Teredinibacter turnerae T7901: one gene and its partner. The protein of the gene in region 1 interacts with the protein of each later gene in a pairwise test. Links are inferred from orthologs where the notes say so. Each region holds a gene or a part of one and is shown in the gene's direction. Other genes may lie near its edges.

Evidence for each region.
Region 2: the proteins of zipA (region 1) and ftsZ interact in binary tests that used the Escherichia coli proteins (3 or more experiments, as listed by UniProt). The link is inferred for Teredinibacter turnerae T7901 from one-to-one orthologs.

The regions. Positions count from the first base shown.
Region 1 is NC_012997.1:1,922,219-1,934,159, forward strand. Bases 4,066-7,036 are described here. They hold zipA (cell division protein ZipA), read left to right. Parts: upstream 4,066-5,046; coding sequence 5,047-6,027; downstream 6,028-7,036. Other genes in these bases: smc (chromosome segregation protein SMC), read left to right, coding at 4,066-4,980; ligA (NAD-dependent DNA ligase LigA), read left to right, coding at 6,156-7,036. In the rest of the region: c-type cytochrome biogenesis protein CcmI, read left to right, coding at 38-1,306; more of smc, read left to right, coding at 1,480-4,065; more of ligA, read left to right, coding at 7,037-8,186; TERTU_RS08375 (transglycosylase SLT domain-containing protein), read left to right, coding at 8,188-8,793; TERTU_RS08380 (hypothetical protein), read left to right, coding at 8,823-9,248; TERTU_RS08385 (hypothetical protein), read left to right, coding at 9,254-9,529; TERTU_RS08390 (helix-turn-helix domain-containing protein), read left to right, coding at 9,526-10,578; TERTU_RS08395 (hypothetical protein), read left to right, coding at 10,588-11,193; TERTU_RS08400 (DUF4136 domain-containing protein), read left to right, coding at 11,212-11,769; TERTU_RS08405 (acyl-CoA dehydrogenase C-terminal domain-containing protein), read left to right, coding at 11,913-11,941. UniProt on the Escherichia coli protein: Essential cell division protein that stabilizes the FtsZ protofilaments by cross-linking them and that serves as a cytoplasmic membrane anchor for the Z ring.
Region 2 is NC_012997.1:3,393,618-3,403,817, reverse strand. Bases 1,754-4,685 are described here. They hold ftsZ (cell division protein FtsZ), read left to right. Parts: upstream 1,754-2,600; coding sequence 2,601-3,770; downstream 3,771-4,685. Other genes in these bases: lpxC (UDP-3-O-acyl-N-acetylglucosamine deacetylase), read left to right, coding at 4,205-4,685; ftsA (cell division protein FtsA), read left to right, coding at 1,754-2,544. In the rest of the region: TERTU_RS13495 (D-alanine--D-alanine ligase), read left to right, coding at 1-386; TERTU_RS13490 (cell division protein FtsQ/DivIB), read left to right, coding at 389-1,270; more of ftsA, read left to right, coding at 1,318-1,753; more of lpxC, read left to right, coding at 4,686-5,116; TERTU_RS13470 (M23 family metallopeptidase), read left to right, coding at 5,358-6,290; preprotein translocase subunit SecA, read left to right, coding at 6,389-9,124; bifunctional glutamate N-acetyltransferase/amino-acid acetyltransferase ArgJ, read left to right, coding at 9,183-10,200. UniProt on the Escherichia coli protein: Essential cell division protein that forms a contractile ring structure (Z ring) at the future cell division site. The regulation of the ring assembly controls the timing and the location of cell division.

The DNA.
Region 1 (11,941 bases):
CGGAATAATAAGTGAGTTGGGGAAATAGGGGAATTTCGTGGAAATAGCATTTTGGCAGGGTTTTTTGGCGCTGAGCGCTTTGGCTGCCGTATTTATCTTGTGGCCGACCGTTTTTGTACGTCGTGAGAAGAAAAAAGAGCTGTTGCAGGATGCGCGTGCTGATGTGAATCAAGATGTTTTTTTGGAGCATGTGAAAGATCTGGAGGAAACTCATTCCCGGGGAGAAATAGGCGAATCTGAGCTGGAAGAGCTTAAAGTCGATCTCGAGCGCACCCTGGTTGCAGATAATGAATCAATTGCTATTGATTCCGATAAGCCAATTATTGCGAGTTTTCGCAGCCGTTTGCCGGTGTTGGCTTTAGTTCTGGCGGTACCCTTATTGGCGTTGGGTATCTACAGTATGGTTGGTGCGAAAACTGACTGGGAGATCTACCGTCTTGCGATGGCGCGTGTAAACAGTGGTTCGATCGAAGAGGCCAACGCTATAGGTGAGGAGCTTATTGGTGAGCTTCAGGATCGCCTGGAGTCGCGTCCAGATAATAGTCAGAATTGGTATTTGCTTGGTGCTGTTGCTGGCGAGTTGGGCGATTACGACGAAGCTGTGCGAGCCTACCGACGCGTGTTAGAGCTGGAGCCAAATGCGCCGCAGGTTATTGCAGAGCTTGCCCAGGCACTGTTTATGCGCGCCGGCAATACCATCACGCCGGAGGTTAGCAAAAATACTCAACTGGCACTGCAACTCAACCCTAACATGCCCACGGCTCTGGGGCTCGCCGGGGTGGAAGCTTTCCAATCCGGGGCTTACCAGGAGGCAATCGACCACTGGTCGTTGGCGGTGAAGCAGCTGGACCCTGCATCCGCGGCTTCAAAAGCACTAACCTCCGGTATCGCCCGGGCTCAGGTGGCGCTGGAAAAGTCTGGGGGTAAAGCGCGCAAATCGGGCAAGGCAGCTGTTGTCGACCCCAAAATTACCGTGTCAGTCAGCTTCGACGACAATGTTGTTAGTCCCTCACCTGAGGATCAGGTCTTTATCTATGCGCGAGCCTGGCAAGGTCCGAAAATGCCCCTAGCGATCAAAAAGCTAACTGTGGCAGACCTGCCTATCCAAATTGTGTTGGATAAATCTGCAGCGATGGCACCGGGAATGGATCTCAGCAGTTTTCCGCAAGTGGAAATAGTGGCGCGTATCACCGGTTCTGGTAGTGCGATTCCGCAGTCCGGCGATTGGCAAGCCAGCGAAGGGCCTATAATTGTTGCAGAGCAAAAAAATGCCGTGGTGCTGAAAATTAGCGAGCAGATTCCCTGATTTTACTGTCACTTTGCCTTCTAAGTGCCCGAAATTAAAAGAGAAAGTCGGGCACTGTTGGCGTTAAAAATTCCTATCTTGCTAATGCTTCCACACTGTTAACTGTGTAGAATCGTCCGTTTTCCTCGCTGAATGACGAGCGTCTTTCGAGTTTTTGCAGGTTTCCTAACGTTATGCGTCTGAAATGTATCAAACTGGCCGGGTTTAAATCCTTTGTCGACCCCACCACGGTGACCTTCCCGAGCAACCTGTGTGCGGTGGTGGGCCCGAACGGCTGTGGTAAGTCGAATATTATCGACGCTGTGCGCTGGGTTATGGGGGAGTCATCGGCGAAAAACCTGCGTGGTGAGGCGATGACAGACGTTATTTTTAACGGTTCTGGCAGCCGTAAACCCGTGGGGCAGGCGTCTATCGAGCTGGTTTTTGACAACAGCGATGGCACCATTCGCGGTGAATTTGCCGGCTATAACGAAATATCGGTTAAGCGTAAAGTTACCCGCGAGAGCCAGAATTTCTACTATTTGAACGGCAATAAATGTCGTCGTCGTGATATCACCGATATTTTCCTTGGCACAGGCCTGGGTCCCCGCAGTTACGCGATCATCGAGCAGGGCATGATTTCGCGTCTTATCGAGGCAAAACCAGAAGAATTACGGATTTACGTAGAAGAAGCGGCCGGTATATCCAAGTATAAAGAGCGTCGCCGCGACACCGAAAATCGCATGCGGCGTACTCACGAAAATCTCGAGCGATTAACCGATATACGCGAAGAGTTAGATAGGCAATTATCCCGCTTGCAGCGTCAGGCGCAAGCCGCAGAAAAATATACCGAATACAAAGAAGAAGAAAGGCAGGTAAAAGCCCGGCTGCAAGCGCGCAAATACCAGAATCTCCATGACAAGGCCGACACCAAAAGCGGGCAGATACGCGAGCTGGAGTTGAAGGTTGAAGCCCAGGTGACGGAACAGGTTCGTGTCGATTCGTCAATTGAAAAGTTTCGCGAAGCGTTTACTGAGAAGAGTGATGCCTTTAGCGAAATTCAGGGCCGATTTTACGCTATCGGCTCCGATATAACCCGTGTCGAACAAACCATCAAGCACGCCGAAGAGCGCGACAGGCAATTACAGGTCGATATCGAGCAAAACAACCGCGATTGCCAGGAAGCGGAAGAGCACCTGGCAGCCGATGCAGCAAAAGCGGAAGGTTGGGAAGCCGAGTTGTTGGAGATTCAGCCGGAACTCGAAGATATTCAGCTCAACGAAGAGGAGTCGGCCAATATTCTGGCTGAGGCGGAAGAGGCCATGCAGGAGTGGCAGCTGGAGTGGGATCAGTTTAACCAGCATGCTGCTGCGCCGCGTCAGCAGGCCGAAGTCCAGCAATCGCGCATTAAATACCTGGAGCAGGTGCAAACGCGACTGTTAGAAAGAATAGAGCGGCTCGAAAAAGAGCGCGACAACCTCGATATTGGCGATTCCCGCGAAGAAATCGAGATGATGGATGAAGAACTGGCGACGCTGGAGCTGACCATTGAAGACAGCAAGCTCGAGTTGGAAACCGTCTCCGAAACCGTTACGACTGCGCGCGACGCCCAGCACAGTTTTACCGAGCAAAGGGATCAGCTGCGCTCAGAATTGCAGGCGGCGCGTGGACGCCACGCCTCCCTGGAGACCCTACAGCAAGCTGCACTGACAGATAGCGACGGTGAAACCACGGCCTGGCTGGAAAGCCATCAACTTAACGGCTTACAGCGTTTGGGTGAAAGTCTGGAAGTCGAGCCCGGCTGGGAAACGGCTGTCGAAACCGTGCTCGGAGCATCTCTGCAGGCGGTTTGTGCGCAACGTTCTCTGGACAGCCTCTCCGACTCCCTGGCGCAATTTAGCAAAGGCGAGCTGGTGCTGCTCGATAGCTCAGTATCAGTGCCTGTCGGCACTGGTGATCTGGCTGGCAAGGTCAGCTCAGCAGTAAGTCTGAACGGCTTGCTGGCCGGTATTTATGCCGCTGACGACCTGGCTGCAGCACTGGCAAAACGCTCCCAGCTTACTGCCGGTGAGTCGGTTGTAACGCGCGATGGGATCTGGTTGGGCAGCAACTGGGTAAAAGTCGCGAAGGATACCGATGGCGCCGCCGGTGTGATTGCCAGACAGCAGGAACTGGAGTCGCTGGCAGAGCATATTGGAATTCTCGAGTCTCAGCTTGAGGAGGTGACCGATGGCCTGGAACAAAGTCGGGAGCAGCTGCGCAATGCGGAAGAAAAACGGGAGACATTGCGTAAGGATGTCGATCAGCAAAACCGCAAGTTCACTGAATTAAAAACGGCACTTGGCGGTAAAAAAGCCAAGGTCGAGCAGGTGCTCGAAGGGCGTCAGCGTGCGCAACGGGATATTCAGGATGCGCGCACCCAGATGGATGCCGAAGGTGCGAACCTGGTAGATGCACGCACGCTGTTGCAAGAAGCGATTCTCGCCATGGAGGAAGATACGGAAAAACGCGAAACCCTGTTGCGTCGGCGCGACGATATCCGGGGGCGTCTGGATAGTGCACGTCAGAAAGCGCGTCACGATAAAGACCGCTCGCACGAGCTGGCGATGCGCCATCAGTCATTGAAAACACAGGTAGAGGCGACCCGACAGGGTATTCAGCGGTTGCAAGACCAGATGGCCCGGATGCTGGAACGCCGCGAAACGCTGCGAATGGCTTTGGAAGAAACTCGTGAGCCAGTTGAAGAGCAGAAGCTGGAGTTGGAAGCGTATCTCGAAAAGCGTATCGCTGTTGAGGCTGAAATGGGCGAATCCCGCCGTGCGGTAGAGCAGGTGGAAGGCGAGCTGCGAGAAGCCGAGAAAGCCCGGCACGCATTTGAGGGGCACATCGGTGAATTGCGCACAAGTCTGGAATCAGCGCGACTCGAAGCGCAAACACTGCAAGTTCAGCAACAGGGCTTGGTGCAGCAGCTCACTGAAATGGAATTTGATCTGGAGGCGTTGCTCGAGAACCTTCAGGAAGGGGACACCATTCCTGATCTGGAGGAGGAGCTGGGTAAAATAGGCAACCGTATCAGTCGTCTTGGCCCCATCAACTTGGCCGCTATCGACGAATATAAAACGGAATCTGAACGCAAAACCTACCTGGACGCTCAGAACGAGGATTTGCGGGAAGCCTTGGAAACGCTCGAAAATGCGATCAAGAAAATCGATCGCGAAACCCGAACCCGCTTCAAGGAGACATTCGATCAGATTAACAGCGGGTTGCAGGAGCTGTTTCCCAAAGTATTTGGTGGCGGACACGCCTACCTGGAACTCACCGGTGAGGATATGCTCGATACGGGTATCGCAATCATGGCGCGGCCGCCAGGCAAGAAAAACAGTACCATCCACTTGTTGTCCGGTGGTGAGAAAGCGCTCACAGCCATCGCTCTTGTGTTCTCCATATTCCGCTTAAATCCAGCGCCTTTCTGTATGCTGGATGAAGTGGATGCGCCGCTCGATGACGCTAACGTGGGGCGCTATGCCCGCATGGTGGAAGAAATGTCGAGTCAGGTGCAGTTTATCTATATCACCCACAATAAAATTGCGATGGAAATGGCGCATCAGCTAATGGGGGTGACGATGCACGAGCCGGGTGTATCACGCATGGTGACAGTGGATGTTGAGGAAGCGGCTGAACTGGCGGCGGTGTAACACTGTCGTAACCAGATCGCCGGGGTATAATTTAACGAATGACTTGTTAAGAGGAAGATGATCCGAATGCGGGATTGGTTGACCGTCATTATTATTCTTTTAATTGCGGGTATCACACTCGATGCTTTTCGCCGTATGCGACAGGCGCGCCGTGAGAGCATAAGGCTTTCCAAAAACGCGGCACTGGCAGACAAAGAAGACGTGCGGGAGAGCTCCAGTGAGTTCCCAGGCGGCGGGCCCAGGGTGGTTGGGTATCGCGATGAAGGCGATGCGCAATCGATTACTGAAACACTGAAGCGCAAGCACCGGGAGAAGAAAACCACTGTGGGGGCACCCAACAGGATTCCTGAGCAAGTCACGCTTAATCTGGACGAGCATGTTCCGATGTTGATGGACCCGGTGGATTCCCCAGAGGACGACGAGAACGAGCCGCTGGAACCGCAACTCGGTGATCTTGCCAACCTGGATGACTCGGTAGAAGCCGAGGAGCGACCGCATATATCAGAGCCTGAGCCAACTGCAAAGAAAAAGACAAAACGCGCCGAGAAGGCAATGCCAGACGATGATCAGGAGGCGGCGCGAGCGCCGGACGAGGTGCTGATTATTAACGTTATGGCCAAAACGGGGACCAGGTTCGACGGGCAGTCGTTGCTGGCGGCGTTGATGTCCGCAGATATGAAGCTGGGCGCGATGGATATTTTTCACCGCCATTTGCGCGAGCATGGTGATGGCCCGATTCTATTCAGCCTGGCGAATATGGTGGTACCGGGTACGTTTAATTTATCGGCCATGGCGGATTTCCAGACGCCCGGTGTCAGCCTGTTTCTGAGTCTCCCCATACCCGACGACACCTTGGATGACGATGAGCTGGACGGCTTAAGTATCCGTGCTTTCGACACCATGGCTGGCACCGCCAAAGCGCTCGCGGCGGCTCTGGATGGTGAGCTCAAAGACGAGAATCGCAGCGTAATGACGCAGCAGACTATCGAACACGCGCGTCAGCGGGTAGTCGAATACGAACGCAAGCGCAAACTCGCGCGAGCCTAGGTTGGCCCGCGCGGCTTACTCCTTATTTTATGGCTGTGCGCCGCTGGCAGTTAATCCTGTATCAGCCGCCAGCCGATACTTTAGTAAGATGGTTTTATCACAAAACCTGGATACCGGTTTAAACACCCATGGCAGATAGTCAGGTCCCCTCCGAAGCCGTAATGCGGCGTTGCAATGAGTTGCACCAGCTCCTTAATCACCACAACCGACAGTACTATTTGCTCGATGAGCCGGAAATTCCGGACGCCGAGTACGATCGTCTGTTCCACGAACTGAAAACGCTGGAAGCGGAGTTTCCGCAGCTGGAAACCGCAGATTCGCCGACCCAACGCGTCGGTGCAGAGCCGCTCAAAGGTTTTTCATCCGTGCAGCACGAAGTGCCCATGCTATCGCTGGACAACGCTTTCAGTGATGAGGATATGCGGGCGTTTGAAAAGCGTATCCAAGACCGTTTAGCCTCGGATGCGGAGCTTGAATATGCCTGTGAACCCAAGTTCGACGGCATTGCCGTAAGCCTGTTGTATCGCGATGGGCGTTTGCAACGTGGCGCTACACGAGGTGATGGCGCGACCGGTGAAGATATTACTCAGAACGTAAGGACCATCGGCTCGGTGCCGCTTAAATTGAGCGGAGACAATGTTCCGGCGGTGTTTGAAGTACGGGGCGAAGTTGTTATGCCGCGCGCTGGGTTTGCCAAGCTCAACGCAGCCGCGCAGGAACGCGGTGACAGGTTGTTTGTTAATCCGCGCAATGCCGCTGCTGGCGCGCTGCGACAATTAGATCCTTCGATCACCGCCAAGCGGCCGCTGGTATTCTTTGCGTATAGTGTCGGCTACGTAGAGGGCGAGCTTCCGCCGACGCACTTCGGCACTTTGGATCTGCTGGAAAAGCTGGGTTTTGTGGTTGCTGGCGAGCGTGCCCTGGCGCACGGGGCTGGCGGATGTTTAGCTTATTATCGCGATTTGGGCGAGAAACGAGCGGACCTTGGCTACGACATTGACGGCATCGTCTTCAAAGTGAACGACTATGGCCTACAAAACCGGCTCGGTTTTGTATCCCGAGCGCCACGATGGGCGATCGCGCACAAATTTCCCGCGCAAGAAGAAATGACCGTGCTTAACGACGTCGAGTTCCAGGTGGGCAGGACTGGCGCGGTAACCCCGGTGGCGAGGCTTGAGCCTGTTTTTGTCGGTGGCGTAACCGTATCCAATGCGACCCTGCACAATCGGGATGAGATTGAGCGCCTGGGGGTAAAAATTGGCGACCAGGTGGTCGTGCGCCGGGCTGGGGACGTTATTCCACAAATCGTCTCAGTAGTCTTGTCTGCACGTCCGCAACACGCAAAGGAGATTGTCTTTCCTGCAAACTGCCCAGTGTGTGGCTCGCAAGTGGAAGTGCTGGAAGGTGAGGCAGTTGCGCGCTGTACCGGCGGGTTAGTGTGTGCCGCGCAGCGTAAAGAAGCGATCAAGCACTTTGTCAGTCGCACCGCGATGGATATTGAAGGGCTCGGCGATAAACTGGTAGAGCAGCTCGTGGGGCTTGGTCATATCGAGCATATCGCAGACATCTATCGCTTGGAACACGAGGTACTGGCTAACATGGAGCGAATGGGTGACAAGTCTGCACAAAATGTCATCGATGCCATCGAAAAAAGTAAATCGACCACCTTGCCCCGGTTTCTGTTTGCGCTGGGTATTCGAGAAGTGGGCCAGGCGACGGCTCGAAACATCGCACAGCATTTTGGTATGCTGAAAAACCTGATGGACGCGGACCAAGAGGCGCTGGTAGCTGTGGATGATGTGGGGCCAATCGTCGCCCATCACATCTTTGATTTTTTCCAGCAGCAGGGTAACCGCGCGCAAATTGCGCTTTTGCAAGAGGCTGGCGTGCACTGGCCAGAGAGTGCTCCTGTCGCCGCGGAAAGTTTGCCGTTAGATGGCAAAACCTACGTGCTGACGGGTACGCTGGAAACACTGTCGCGCGATGAAGCGAAAGAAAAATTACTGGCACTGGGGGCCAAGGTGACTGGGAGTGTATCTAAAAAAACGGATTGTGTCGTCGCCGGGCCTGGTGCCGGTTCCAAGTTGGCGAAAGCGGAAAGTCTGGGTATTGAGGTGCTCGACGAAGCCGCTTTTGTTGCGCTGCTCGATTCTTTCTAAAATGGGGCGCGCGGTGAAACTCTCCCTGTTTATCTTCTGTGCGCTCGTATTGGCTGGTTGCGCCAGCGCACCGCCTCGGCACGTGGATAATATCTGCCATATCTTCGATGAAAAAAATGGCTGGTACAAAGATGCAAAAAAAGCCACTAAAAAATGGCGAGTGCCAATAGCCACGAACATGGCAATTATGTACCAGGAGAGCGGGTTCAAAAACACCGCCAAGCCGCCGCGTAAAAAGATTCTGGGGTTTATCCCCGGGCCGCGAAAAAGCAGTGCCTACGGCTATGCCCAGGCAAAGGATGAAACCTGGGATTGGTATAAGTCGAAAGCGCCGCACTGGGGCGCTGATCGCAATGATTTTGATGATGCTATCGATTTCATCGCCTGGTACAACAATTTGAGCGTGAAAACCCTTAAGATCAAGCCGAGCGACACCTACCGCCTCTACCTGGCCTATCACGAAGGCCACGGGGGGTTCGCGCGCGGCACGTTTAACAGCAAAGCCTGGCTCAAAGCGACCGCTAAGAAAGTAAGTTCTCGCGCTGCGCGCTACCAGGCGCAATTGAATAAGTGCGAAGATCGGCTGAATTCCTGGTGGCCGTTTTGAGCCACTGAGCAGTTTAATACGAGAGATTTATGGAGCAGGAATCCATTGTTTACGGTTGTATAAAAGACCTTTCATCGAACCCAGGTGATGTATCGCGGCGCCAAAATAATCGCAATGCAATGCTAGCGTTACCCAAGTCCGAAGAGTGGCCTTATCTGTGTCAGGAGATGTTTTCGATTCCCGAATTAGAGGTGAACGCCGAGGCATATCTCTCCGACGTAATGCACTTCGGTGCCTCCTACAAAGCTATTGAGTACGAGTGGAATAACTGGATTGAAAAATTTGAAGCACTGCTCAATCAGATGTATTGGGTGTCAGCCGTAGTCCACTTGGAAACAGAACTATACGGCACGCATACTTTTACCTGGGAGAGTCGCAATAATGGTCACACACCAGGTGCTGGTATTCACAAAGTTCACTGCGAGTGGACTCAAGAAAACGCATTCGTACGATAGGCTACATGAAAGTTAAATTCCGCTTTAATAAGCGTTCCAACGTCATGGTAACGCTAATCGCCAGTGGCGCTGCGCTGGCAATGATGGTTGTGAGATTCGGCTACCCGGCAGACAAGCTCTTCGAGGCACTCTGGGTCGCAGTATTACTGCTTGCAGCGCTTGTTGGCGCCGCTGCGGTGTTGGGTTTGTGCCTGCGCTGGCTGATGGGGCGGGGCGATAGCGTCATGGATGAATCCTTGCACAGGCTTAACAATAAGCTCGAGGAAGACAGCGAAAAATGAAAGACTCGAGGATTCCTGCGCACTATGTGACAAGGTTGTTGGAGCAGGCGCATCTCGCAGGTTGTGATACGCGAACAATCCTCCAGCAGGCCGAAATAGACGAACAGGCCCTGAGCTTGCAGTCCGACATTAGCGCGCGGCGCTATGCGTCTTTATATCAGCTGGTTATGCGCACAACCGAAGACGAATGGTTTGGTATGTTCGTGGGTGGCAAAGTTCAGCTTGGCTCTTTTCGGATGATGTGTCTGACCCTGCTCAGTTGCAGCAACTTGCGGCAGGCGATTATTCGTGCCGGCGAGTTTTCCGAAATCTGTCGCGGCATGTTGGTCAAGTTTACGCTTGACGAAGATCCTCCTAACGAGCATGTATTCCTACGCATGGTACCGGTTCGCAGTTGTGGCACTGAGGAATTTGACCAACTGCTTAGCGACGCTGACCCCGGCCACATACTTAACGCCATAATAGCTTGGCACAAATTTGCGGAGTGGTTGACAGGTAAAGATATTGCTTTGCACAAGGTTGCACTGCGACACCCGAAAAGTCGCGGCTGCGAGCCTCTTGCCTGCGTGCGTCAGGAAAGCGTTATTCACGATTGCAGCGATGTCGGCTTCGCGTTTTCCAAAGCTGTGTTGGAGTATCCCCTGGTGCAGGATCACGAGTCATTGATGGCTTTTCTATCTACTGCACCTTACCACCTCGTCACCCAGGACCCGCTCAAACTGAGTTTTACCGAACGGGTGCGGAACATTTTGAAGCGCGAGGTCAACCGGAGTATCCCATCGGCGGAGCAGCTATCCGAAATGCTGAACATGTCGGTGACGACCATGCGTCGGCAGCTGAGTAAGGAAGGTACGTCTTACCAGAAATTGAAGGACGAATGCCGAATGGAAGTCGCCATTCATTATCTGGCGTGCGCAGAACTTTCCAACGCGGATATTGCCGAAAAGTTAGGTTTTGACGAACCTAGCGCATTTTTTCGTTCGTTTAAAAAATGGACAGGGCAGACACCGGGCGAATATCGCCAGCAGCAATTGCCCAAGAATCCGTAGGAGAAGCCTGTGAAAAAGGCAGCATTAGCTCGTGCGTATGCAGTCGGGCTTGTTGTATTGACACTAACGGCGTGCAGTACCGGTGGTCGGGAAGGCAGCGGGACTGTGACCGGCACACCTTATACCTATGCGCCGGAGACGGCGACCATTACAGTAGGTAAGCTCAAGGGCGCGGTAGCGGCCGGTTCCACGGTCAGTTGGTTTAATGCGCCGCTTGCAGAGGCGCGAGAGCTGGGCCCGGTTGAAACTATTGAAAGTAACGGTGATTTTCGCCCCGATGCTTACTTGAAGCAGCAGGTTCAGCGGGCATTTGAAGCAAAGGGTGTCAAGTTCGCGAGCGAGGCGGGGTCTACCCGCTACCAGTTGATTGTGGCGGCAGGCACGGGCGAACATTTAACGGACGAATTACATGAGGTATTTCGTATTTACCCTGGGATGGGGGCGGTGGGCTTGAAAAATGGTGCCGTTATGGTCGCTGTGTTGGATTCAGTGCGGAATATTGCTATCTGGAGAGGCGCGGTGGAAGGTGCGCTGCTGCAGGGCATTAGTTCTGCAGAACACAGTCAGCGGGTCGACAACGCCATTGATAGCCTGATGGCTAGAATTCAGCTATAAAAAAACAAAGGGGTTACTATGAAACACTTACTTGTTATGGCCATTGCGGCTCTTACTCTTCTTCTAAACGCTTGCGCAAACCGGGGTATTTCTACCGACTACCAAACGGACGTGGCGTTCAATGAATACCGGTCGTACGCGCTATTGCCGGTAGACCCCTCCGTTTATGCAAACCCCAAGGTCTCTGAAATCACGATAAAACGTATTGGGACAGTGCTGAAAAAGCAGCTATCAAACCGCTACTCCGAGGTGGACCCAAACAGCGCAGACTTTTTGGTGCGCTATTTTCTGGTGCTTGATGAGCGCATGAAAGTTGAAAGCTACAACGCTAATTTTGGTATTTACCGAAGTGGTTTTGCCTACGGCCACGCCTACGATACGCCTGATCTGCACAACACCTACTATCAGCAGGGCAGCATCATCGTTGATATTCTTGATGCCAAAAGTCAGGAAGTGGTGTGGCGCGGTTCGACAGAAGGCAAGGTGAAAGAAGGCCTGTCTCCTGAACAGCGCGAAGCGCGCGTAGCTGCCCAGTTGTCTGACCTGTTCGAGCATTTTCCGCCAAAAGCCAACTAGGTCAGCTAGCTTTTGCCAGTGGATGTGGCGGAAATGGCAATTGCGTGAAAAACGGGGGTCGGCAATATTTTAGACCGTGCCATTGTTAGTGTCGTATAAGACGCATATAAGGCATCCAGTTAATCCACGCAAAGGGAGCGAATATGGCTGACTACAAAGCACCCCTGAAAGA
Region 2 (10,200 bases), 1.5 Mb from region 1 along the record:
TAGTGGGGCGTGAATTTACAGTTGCTATTCTAGGTGAAACGGTGCTGCCCCCAATTGAGTTGTTACCGAGTAACCGATTCTATGACTACGACGCGAAATATATTTCTAATGAAACCCGCTACCTTTGCCCCTGTAACTTAACGCCGGATAAAAACAAAGAATTGTGTGAGCTCGCGTTAAAGTCATTCAAAATGATCGGATGTTCGGGGTGGGGCCGCGTAGATGCACTGCAGGACGAAGCAGGTAATTTTCACTTGCTTGAAGTGAACACGGTGCCGGGAATGACTGATCACAGTTTGGTTCCGATGGCTGCGCGAGCAGTAGGATTAAACTTTAGCGAACTGGTGGCAGAAATTCTTTACATTTCGACCTTGGGTGCACGGTAGAAATGAAAGATATGAAACCCGGGACTCGCGCGCAGAAGGCCAAAGCGGATAAAAATAAAACCGGAGGTGGACGGGCTAAGGCTGCAACAAGAGGCGCGAGTTCAAAGTCGCGTGTGCGGCCTAGCAAGGAACCGCGAAACTGGCGTGCTTTTTTTTGGCCGTTGCGTTTTTTGGTGATGCTTGCGTTTCTTGGCGTGCTGGTTTTTGGTGTGAATTGGTCTAAAGGCCTGCACAAAATACAAACTATGGTTAATCGGCCTGTGTCCAGTATTTCAATGAAAGGCGAGTTTAGTCACTTAACTAAAGATTATCTGCAGCAGGTGGTTGTAAAGCAGATGAACGGTGATTTCGTTGACCTCGACTTGCGGTCTATGAGGGCTGCGTTAGAGGCTGAGCCCTGGGTACAAACTGCAAATGTTCGCAGGATCTGGCCGGACAGGCTGGAAATTTCCATCCAGGAGCAAAAACCCATTGCGCGATGGGGCAGAGAAGGATTTATTAATGCTCAGGGGCGATTGATCGACGTAGAGAACAACTCCACATTGGCAGGGTTGCCGGTGTTTTATGGCCCACGATCTAAAAGCAACGAAATCGCGCAAACATATTTGGCAACCGCCGAAATTTTATCGGCATCAGGTTTTGGCTTGATGGGCATACAAGTCGATGAAACACTTTCATGGCGAATTTATCTGACGGATAATGTGGAAATAATTATTGGTCAATATGACGTGCTTGAAAAACTTAATAATTTTTTACTGGTATATCAGAACAATTTAGAAGAGAAAAAGGATCAGTTGGCTCGAGTGGATATGCGTTATGATCACGGAATGGCCGTTTCCTGGAAACCAAAACCAGATGTGCCACAATTACAAGCGAGTCGATAATGAATGTTGCGTTGGAACGAATGAGTCAGCTTAGGGCGGGTAAATAAATGGCGCATGCAAATAGTGGACGTATGATTGTCGGCTTGGATATAGGGACATCCAAAGTCGTTGCCATTGTCGGAGAAATTTCGCCCGAAGGTGATCTTGCGGTCGTCGGTATAGGCTCACATAAATCTGTGGGCATGAAAAAAGGTGTGGTCGTCAATATCGAGTCTACCGTGCAATCGATTCAACGAGCAGTCGAAGAGGCGGAACTCATGGCTGGCTGCGAAATACATTCTGTATATGTTGGAATTGCCGGTAGCCATATTCGCAGCCTGAACTCACACGGCATAGTCGCGATAAAAGATCGTGAGGTATTTCCTCAGGATCTGGATCGGGTCATCGATGCTGCGCAGGCAGTGGCCATTCCTGCGGATCAAAAAATACTTCATATATTGCCGCAGGAATATTTGATCGATGACCAGGAAGGTGTAAAAGAACCTCTGGGGATGTCCGGGGTGCGCCTTGAAGCTAAGGTTCACCTGGTTACCTGCGCTGTCAACGCTGCCCAAAATATTGAGAAATGTATCCGTCGTTGTGGGTTGGAGGTTGAGGACGTCATTCTGGAGCAGCTGGCTTCCAGCTACTCGGTGTTGACCGATGATGAAAAAGAATTAGGTGTTTGCCTGGTTGATATTGGCGGTGGCACTACAGATATTGCGATTTTTACTGAGGGTGCAATTCGTCACACAGGTGTGATTCCTATCGCCGGTGACCAGGTGACGAATGATATTGCTATGGCGCTGCGCACTCCGACGCAACACGCGGAAGAAATCAAAATTAAATATGCGTGCGCATTGGCCAAGCTGACCGGCGCCGAGGAAACAATAAAAGTACCCAGTGTGGGTGATCGCCCTGCGAGGAATTTATCGCGGCAGGCGCTGGCGGAAGTCGTGGAGCCACGGTACGACGAATTGTTTACTCTCGTGCAAGCAGAGCTGCGTCGCAGTGGTTTCGAAGATTTGGTCGCCGCTGGCATTGTGTTGACCGGCGGCACGTCGAAAATGGAAGGGGTTGTTGAACTGGCAGAGGAAATTTTCCATATGCCGGTTCGACTTGGTGCACCCACCAATATTAAAGGTTTAAAAGATATTGTAGATAACCCGATTTATTCAACTGGCGTTGGGCTGTTGCTATACGGTATGCAGCAATCGGGAGAGTCTGTATTCAGCCAGGAGCCTCGCGCGAGCTTTTTTAGCCGCATGAAGTCCTGGTTTAACAAGAATCTTTAGTGGCAGAGCTATGCTACTGAGTGTTTTAGTCAAAAGGGGAAAAGAGGGGAACTCTTATGTTTGAATTAGTTGATAGCATTCCGCAAAACGCAGTAATTAAAGTTGTTGGTGTGGGTGGTGGCGGCGGAAACGCAGTCAAGCACATGATTTCCAATGCCGTAGACGGTGTTGAGTTTATCTGTGCAAATACTGATGCTCAGGCGCTCAAAGATGTTGATGCGCGAACTGTGCTGCAGTTAGGCCACGGTATTACCAAAGGGTTGGGCGCTGGCGCAAATCCGGATATCGGTCGACAGGCTGCGATGGAAGATCGTGAGCGTATTACAGAAGTGCTGCAAGGTGCAGATATGGTGTTTATCACCGCCGGTATGGGTGGTGGTACTGGAACTGGTGGTGCGCCTGTGGTTGCAGAGATCGCCAAAGAGTTGGGTATCCTCACCGTGGCAATTGTTACCAAGCCTTTTCCATTTGAAGGTCGCAAGCGCATGAAGATTGCCGATGAGGGGATCAAGCAGCTTCAGGATCGCGTGGATTCTTTGATCACTATTCCTAACGAGAAGTTATTGGCGGTGCTCGGTAAGGCCACAACATTACTTGACGCGTTCAAAGCTGCGAATGATGTACTGCTGGGCGCTGTTCAGGGGATTGCAGATTTGATTATTCGCCCTGGCATGATCAACGTTGATTTCGCTGATGTGCGAACAGTGATGTCAGAGATGGGTATGGCGATGATGGGAAGCGGAACCGCAGCGGGTGAAAACCGCGCTCGCGAAGCTGCTGAAGCGGCCATCCGCAGTCCCCTGCTTGAAGATATTAATTTACAGGGTGCGCGCGGTATCCTGGTGAACATCACCGCAGGTATGGATCTGAGCCTGGGCGAGTTTACGGAAGTTGGCGATACCATCGAAGAGTTTGCCTCTCACGACGCGACTGTTGTGGTAGGTACTGTGATCGATCCAGAAATGAACAACGAACTGCGGGTAACGGTGGTCGCAACTGGTCTGGGTGCTGAAGTGAGAGCAGAAAAGCCTACGCCTGCAAAGGTAGTGGACAACACTCGCACAGCGGACGGCCGTCCAAACTATTCTGCGCTCGATAAGCCAACGGTAATTCGTAACACCAAAACGGCTGCAAGCTCTGCTGCTGCAGTTGCACAGCTCGAAGAGGCAGATAAAAACCTGGAATACCTGGACATTCCTGCGTTTTTGCGACGTCAGGTCGACTAACTAAGCGCTGCGCTTAATTAGAGTGTGCGCTAACCCCGCACGCTCACCCGTTTTGCAGACGGAGATGGAGCAGAAGATTCCAGAGGGAAGGCGTTTTGAGTTTCCCCCTCAACTTGCCGCTCTGGACATAGCACATGGATGTACGCCTTCCTGCTCCGGTATCTCACGGGTAAATGGGAACTTTTAGCCCCATCTCTCGTCTGTAAATTTGAACTTGTACGCAATTTTTTACTTGAAATTAGGCGTTTGCGAACCGATCAAGGATCATGTGAGCCAGTATTTTGAACCACATGCGACTTAGTAAATTCGTTTAATAACGACCTTTAGTAGTTCAGCGTTGCGTGTGGGCAAAAAATGCACAGAACATTTGGTTTTGCGGTCAGCACTCTGCTATGATGCGCGCCGCTTTCGAGCCCCTTTTTGAGACTGCATGAATGATCAAACAACGTACGTTGAAGAATGAAATCCGAGCAACCGGCGTAGGCCTGCACACCGGCCAAAAGGTTTACCTGACCTTGCGCCCAGCCCCAATTGATGCGGGCATCGTATTTCGTCGCGTGGATCTCAGCCCTGCAGTCGATATTCCCGCTCACGCGGAAAACGTTGGTGATACCACGCTTTCTACCACTCTGGTCAACGGCGATGTGCGAGTTTCAACGGTAGAGCACCTCATGTCCGCAATGGCGGGTCTGGGTATCGATAACGCCATTGTTGAGGTGAGTGCTGACGAAGTGCCCATTATGGATGGTAGCGCCGGGCCGTTTGTTTTTCTGATTCAGTCGGCGGGTATCCAAGAGCAGAATGCGCCCAAGAAATTCATCCGAATCAAGAAGAAAGTTGTGGTGAAAGACGGCGAAAAAGAGGCCGCTTTTTATCCGTTCAACGGCTTTAAGGTCTCTTTTGGCATCGATTTCGATCACCCGGTATTTAAGGGGCGTAAACTTGACGCGACTATCGATTTTTCGAGTACGTCATTCGTCAAAGAAATATCCCGTGCACGCACCTTCGGTTTCATGCATGAGATCGAGTACCTGCGCTCGAAAGGCCTGGTGAAAGGCGGAAGTCTGGACAACGCGGTCGTGGTTGATAAATACCGCATCATGAACGAGGACGGCTTGCGTTACGACGACGAGTTCGTCAAACATAAGGTGCTCGATGCCATCGGTGATCTGTATCTGCTTGGTACCAGCTTAATCGGTGAATACCGGGCCTACAAAAGCGGCCATGGTCTGAATAATCAGGTGTTGCGCGAGCTCATGAAGCGAGAAGACGCCTGGGAGCTGGTAACCTTCGACGAGGAAGAAACCGCTCCAATCTCCTACATTAAGCCATTATTGGCGGTCTAACACGACAGCCTGACTTATGCCAATAGTCGGGCTATCGCTCCAGTTCCTTATAAAGTTAAGTTGGAATTTTGTGGCTGAATATGCCATAGTTCGGCCGTTTCGTCACAAATAGCCAGAGCTGGCAATCCTCAACTTGCAGCCGGGGCGGAAGTGAGCAACTATTCAGGCAGGCAGCTTGATTAAAGTTTGGTCCGGCTGAATTAGCTTGAGGGTTGTGCAGAGTTATTGCGCCAAAAGATTAATGAAGATAATCGTCGTCAGTAAACGTCACGGCAGCACCCGCAGCTTTACGCTGGGCGGGTGGACTCGTGCCCTGTTATCCGCCTGTATGGTGGGTATACCTGTGGGCGCTGTGACTTTGGCTGTGTCACAACACCTCAGCTCGAATTCGTCCGATATCCTCACCGCAGAATCTACCGAAGCCTGGGAAGAAACCCTGGTGGAGCAACAGTCGCAAGTAGAGCGGGCTAAACAGGATTCCGAGCGCAAGCTCGCCGCGTTGACACTCCGCGTAGCAGAACTTCAGGCGCGCCTGGTGCGGCTGGATGCTCTCGGTGAGCGACTGACCACTATGGCCAAGCTCGATACCGGCGAGTTCGATTTTGGTCGATCGCCCGCGCGTGGCGGGCCAGAGCAGGATATCGACGAGACGACCTACGCAGCGCCAGATTTCCAGGAAGCACTGGAGCAACTGGGTGCTCAGATAGAAGACCGGCAGCAGCAGTTGGATACGCTCGAAGCTCTCCTTGCCAAGCGCAAGCTGCAGAACGATGTCTTTCTCGCTGGCAGACCTATTAAAAAAGGCTGGATGTCGTCACGCTATGGTCGTCGCAGTGACCCGTTCACTGGGCGAATTGCCTGGCATGCGGGTGTTGATTTCGCCGGCAAAGAAGGTTCGGATATCATTGCTGTGGCATCCGGCGTGGTTACCTGGTCTGGCGAGCGTTACGGTTATGGCCAGATGGTGGAGGTTAACCACGGTAATGGCTTTTCCACCCGTTATGCGCACTGTAAGGAAAACCTGGTTAAGGTTGGCGACGTAATCAAGAAGGGCCAGGTTGTCGCGCTAATGGGCTCAAGCGGCCGCTCCACGGGCCCTCATGTTCATTTCGAAGTCTACAAAAATGGTCGTACCGTCGACCCGGCAACCTATATTCATCGGGCCAGTCGTTAAGTTTTCTTCTTCTCTCCGGCGTTTACGCCTGCTCAAAACACTTCATATTTATTAGATAAATACGTAGGGCGCATGCCCCTCCAATAGTTGGATTTTCTATGATAGGCAAACTCTTCCGGGCCGTATTTGGCTCGAAAAACGATCGTGAGTTGAAAAGAATGGGTAAATTGGTGCGTAAAATTAACGCGCTGGAACCCGAATTTGAACCGTTGGACGACACCCAATTAAAGGCGAAGACGGCCGAGTTTCGCGAGCGTTTTAATAATGGCGAATCGCTAGACCAATTACTGCCTGAGGCTTTCGCCGCCGCGCGGGAGGCGAGTAAACGCGCAATGGGCATGCGTCATTTTGACGTGCAGTTGATTGGCGGCATTACGCTACACGAGGGCAGGATCGCAGAGATGAAAACCGGTGAGGGTAAGACGCTGGTCGCCACTTTGGCCGCGTACCTCAACGGTATTCCTGGTAAAGGTGTTCATATCGTTACGGTGAACGATTATTTGGCGAGACGCGATGCGAACTGGATGAGGCCGGTGTATGAGGCACTGGGAATGACAGTGGGATCTATCGTGTCCATGCAAGACCCCGCCGAAAAACGCGAGGCCTACGCAGCAGATATTACTTACGGAACCAACAACGAATACGGTTTTGATTATCTGCGCGATAATATGGCGCTGCGGAAAGAAGATCGTATGCAGCGACCACTGGCATACGCTGTTGTTGACGAGGTGGACTCGATCCTGATCGATGAGGCGCGTACGCCTCTTATTATTTCCGGTGCGGCCGAAGATAGCTCAGTACTTTATCAGGCGATAAACAAGCTGATTCCTTCATTAAAACGCCAACCGGAGGCGCCGGAAGGCGAAGAGCCGACTGAGCTGGGCCACTTCACTATTGATGAAAAAATGCGCTCAATTGAGCTTACCGAAGACGGTCATCAACTGGTGGAAGAGTTACTGATAAAAAATGGTTTGCTCGGTGAAAACGACAGCTTGTACCACGCATCCAACCTGAGCTTGCTGCACCACATTTTGTCCGGTTTGCGTGCGCATCACCTGTACCACAAAAACGTGGAATACATCGTTCAAAACGGGCAGGTGGTGCTGATTGACGAACATACCGGCCGCACCATGCCGGGTCGCCGGCTGTCTGAAGGTTTGCATCAGGCTATTGAGGCGAAAGAAGGTGTGGCGATTCAGGCGGAAAGCCAAACCATGGCATCCACCACCTTTCAGAACTATTTCCGTATCTACGACAAGCTTGCCGGAATGACCGGCACTGCCGACACTGAAGCGTTCGAATTTCGTCAGATTTACGGGTTGGACGTGGTGGTTATTCCGACCAATCGACCGGTTGCGCGTAAAGATCTGAATGATCTGATTTTCCTGAGTGTGGAAGATAAGTATGACGCGATTATCGAGGATGTGAACGAATTCCGGGGCAAGAACGCACCCGTACTGGTGGGTACAGCGTCGGTTGAAACCTCGGAAGAAATGTCTAAACGGCTGACGGAAGCGGGCATCGCGCACGAAGTACTTAACGCGAAACAGCATGAGCGTGAAGCAGATATCATCGCGCAAGCAGGTCGTCCAGGTGCGGTAACTATCGCAACCAACATGGCTGGACGTGGTACCGATATCGTTTTGGGCGGTAAGTGGCAAGCGGAAATCGATAAGCTCGAGAATCCCACCGAAGAACAGATTGCAGCCATTAAAGAGGATTGGAAAAAACGCCACGAAATTGTCCTTGAGGCAGGCGGGCTGCATATTATTGGTACCGAGCGCCACGAATCCCGTCGTATCGACAACCAGTTACGTGGCCGTGCGGGTCGTCAGGGCGATCCGGGTTTGTCCCGGTTCTATCTGTCGCTGGAAGATAATCTGATGCGCATTTTTGCCTCTGATCGCATGCGCGCGATTATGCAAACGCTGGGCATGGAAAAGGGCGAAGCGATCGAGCACCGAATGGTGACCAATGCAATCGAAAAAGCGCAGCGCAAGGTTGAAGGTCGTAACTTTGATTACCGCAAGCAGCTGCTCGAATATGACGATGTTGCCAATGATCAGCGTCGCGTAGTCTACGCCCAGCGTAATGAGCTGCTTGAAGCGGACGACATCGAAGAGGCGATTCACGGTATTCGCGAGGATGTGATCGCCGCACAACTGGAGAGTTTCGTTCCTCCGCAAAGCGTGGAGGAGCAGTGGGACATTAAAGGCCTGGAGCAGACGCTGTTAAACGATTACGGAGTGTCCGTGCCCCTGCAGCAGTGGCTGGACGAAGACAGTAAAATGGATGAAGAGGGGCTGCGCACCAAGCTCACAGAAGTGATGGATGAGATTTACGCGCGTAAATGCGAGGCCATTGGCTCCGCTATGCGTACGCTCGAAAAGCAATTAATGTTGCAGGTACTGGATACCCTTTGGAAAGAACATTTACAGAATATGGATGCGCTGCGACAAGGCATTAACCTCCGGGCATACGCGCAGCGAAACCCGAAGCAAGAGTACAAGCGTGAATCATTTACGCTATTCGAAGAGATGTTGCAGAACCTGAAATTCGACCTGACCCGGGTATTGTTCCGTGTGCAGCCTATCAGTGAAGAGCAACTGGCTGAGATGGAGCGCCGCCGTCAGGCGGAAGCCGCTGCCCGTAAGATTCAGTTGCAGCACGAGCAGGTTTCCGGCTTGGAGCCCGAGGCGGGTGAAGCACCCAGCGCAGGCGAGCCGCGATCTGAACAGCCGTATGTCCGCGCAGGAAGAAAAGTAGGGCGCAACGATCCTTGTCCCTGTGGTTCTGGTAAGAAGTTCAAGGCGTGTCACGGTAAATTAGGCTAATTATTGCTGCGCGCAGCTGTTTGCCTGCGCGCTCTTTATAACGGCGGTAGAGACAATTATGGCAGTGGGTGAGTTCGTTCTACCAGACGTGCGTCCGGTAGCTGGTGTACGCTTGGGTGTGTCGGTAGCAGGTATTAAGCAAACGGTAAGGCCCGATTGTGTTTTGATCGCCCTCAACCCGGGAACTCGGGTCGCAGGTGTGTTCACGCAGAATGCATTTTGCGCTGCCCCGGTCACTTTGTGTAGACAGTATATTGGCGATAAATCGCGGTATCTCCTGATCAACTCTGGCAACGCCAATGCGTGTACGGGAGACGCTGGTATGCATGCAGCTCGTCTGACTATGGCTGCAGTAGCTGCCGAAGGCGACGTTGCACCGGAAGCAGTGCTGCCGTTTTCCACAGGCGTTATTGGTAACCTGTTGCCCGCTGAAAAAATAGTGAATCAGGTTCCTTCGCTGTTTGCGGATTTGGCCGAGGACGGCTGGCAGCGTGCGGCGCGAGCGATAATGACAACCGATACACGCCCCAAGCTGGCAAGTAAAACACTCACGATCGCTGAACGAATGGTCACTATCACGGGCATGTCCAAAGGCGCCGGTATGATTAAGCCAAATATGGCCACCATGCTGGGTTTTATCGCGACAGATGCCGTAGTGTCGCAATCACTTCTGGAAGATATCTCTCGTATAGCCGCGAATCAGTCGTTTAACCGCATTACGATTGATGGCGATACTTCAACCAACGACTCCTGCATCCTCATGGCGACTGCAGCAGCGGGCCACCCGGAGATTGTCTCCAGAGATTGTGAAGAGTACGGACTTTTACTTGATGCTGTTTGTGAGATATACCAGTCACTGGCGCAGCAAATTGTACGCGATGGTGAGGGTGCAACGAAATTTGTCACTGTTGAAGTCAAGGGTGGCGCCACTAATAACGAATCTCTTACAGTCGCTTATGCGATTGCCCACTCACCACTGATTAAAACAGCGTTATTCGCTTCCGACCCGAATTGGGGGCGAATTGTCGCGGCTATCGGTTATGCAGATGTACCTGAACTGGATGTATCCAAGGTGA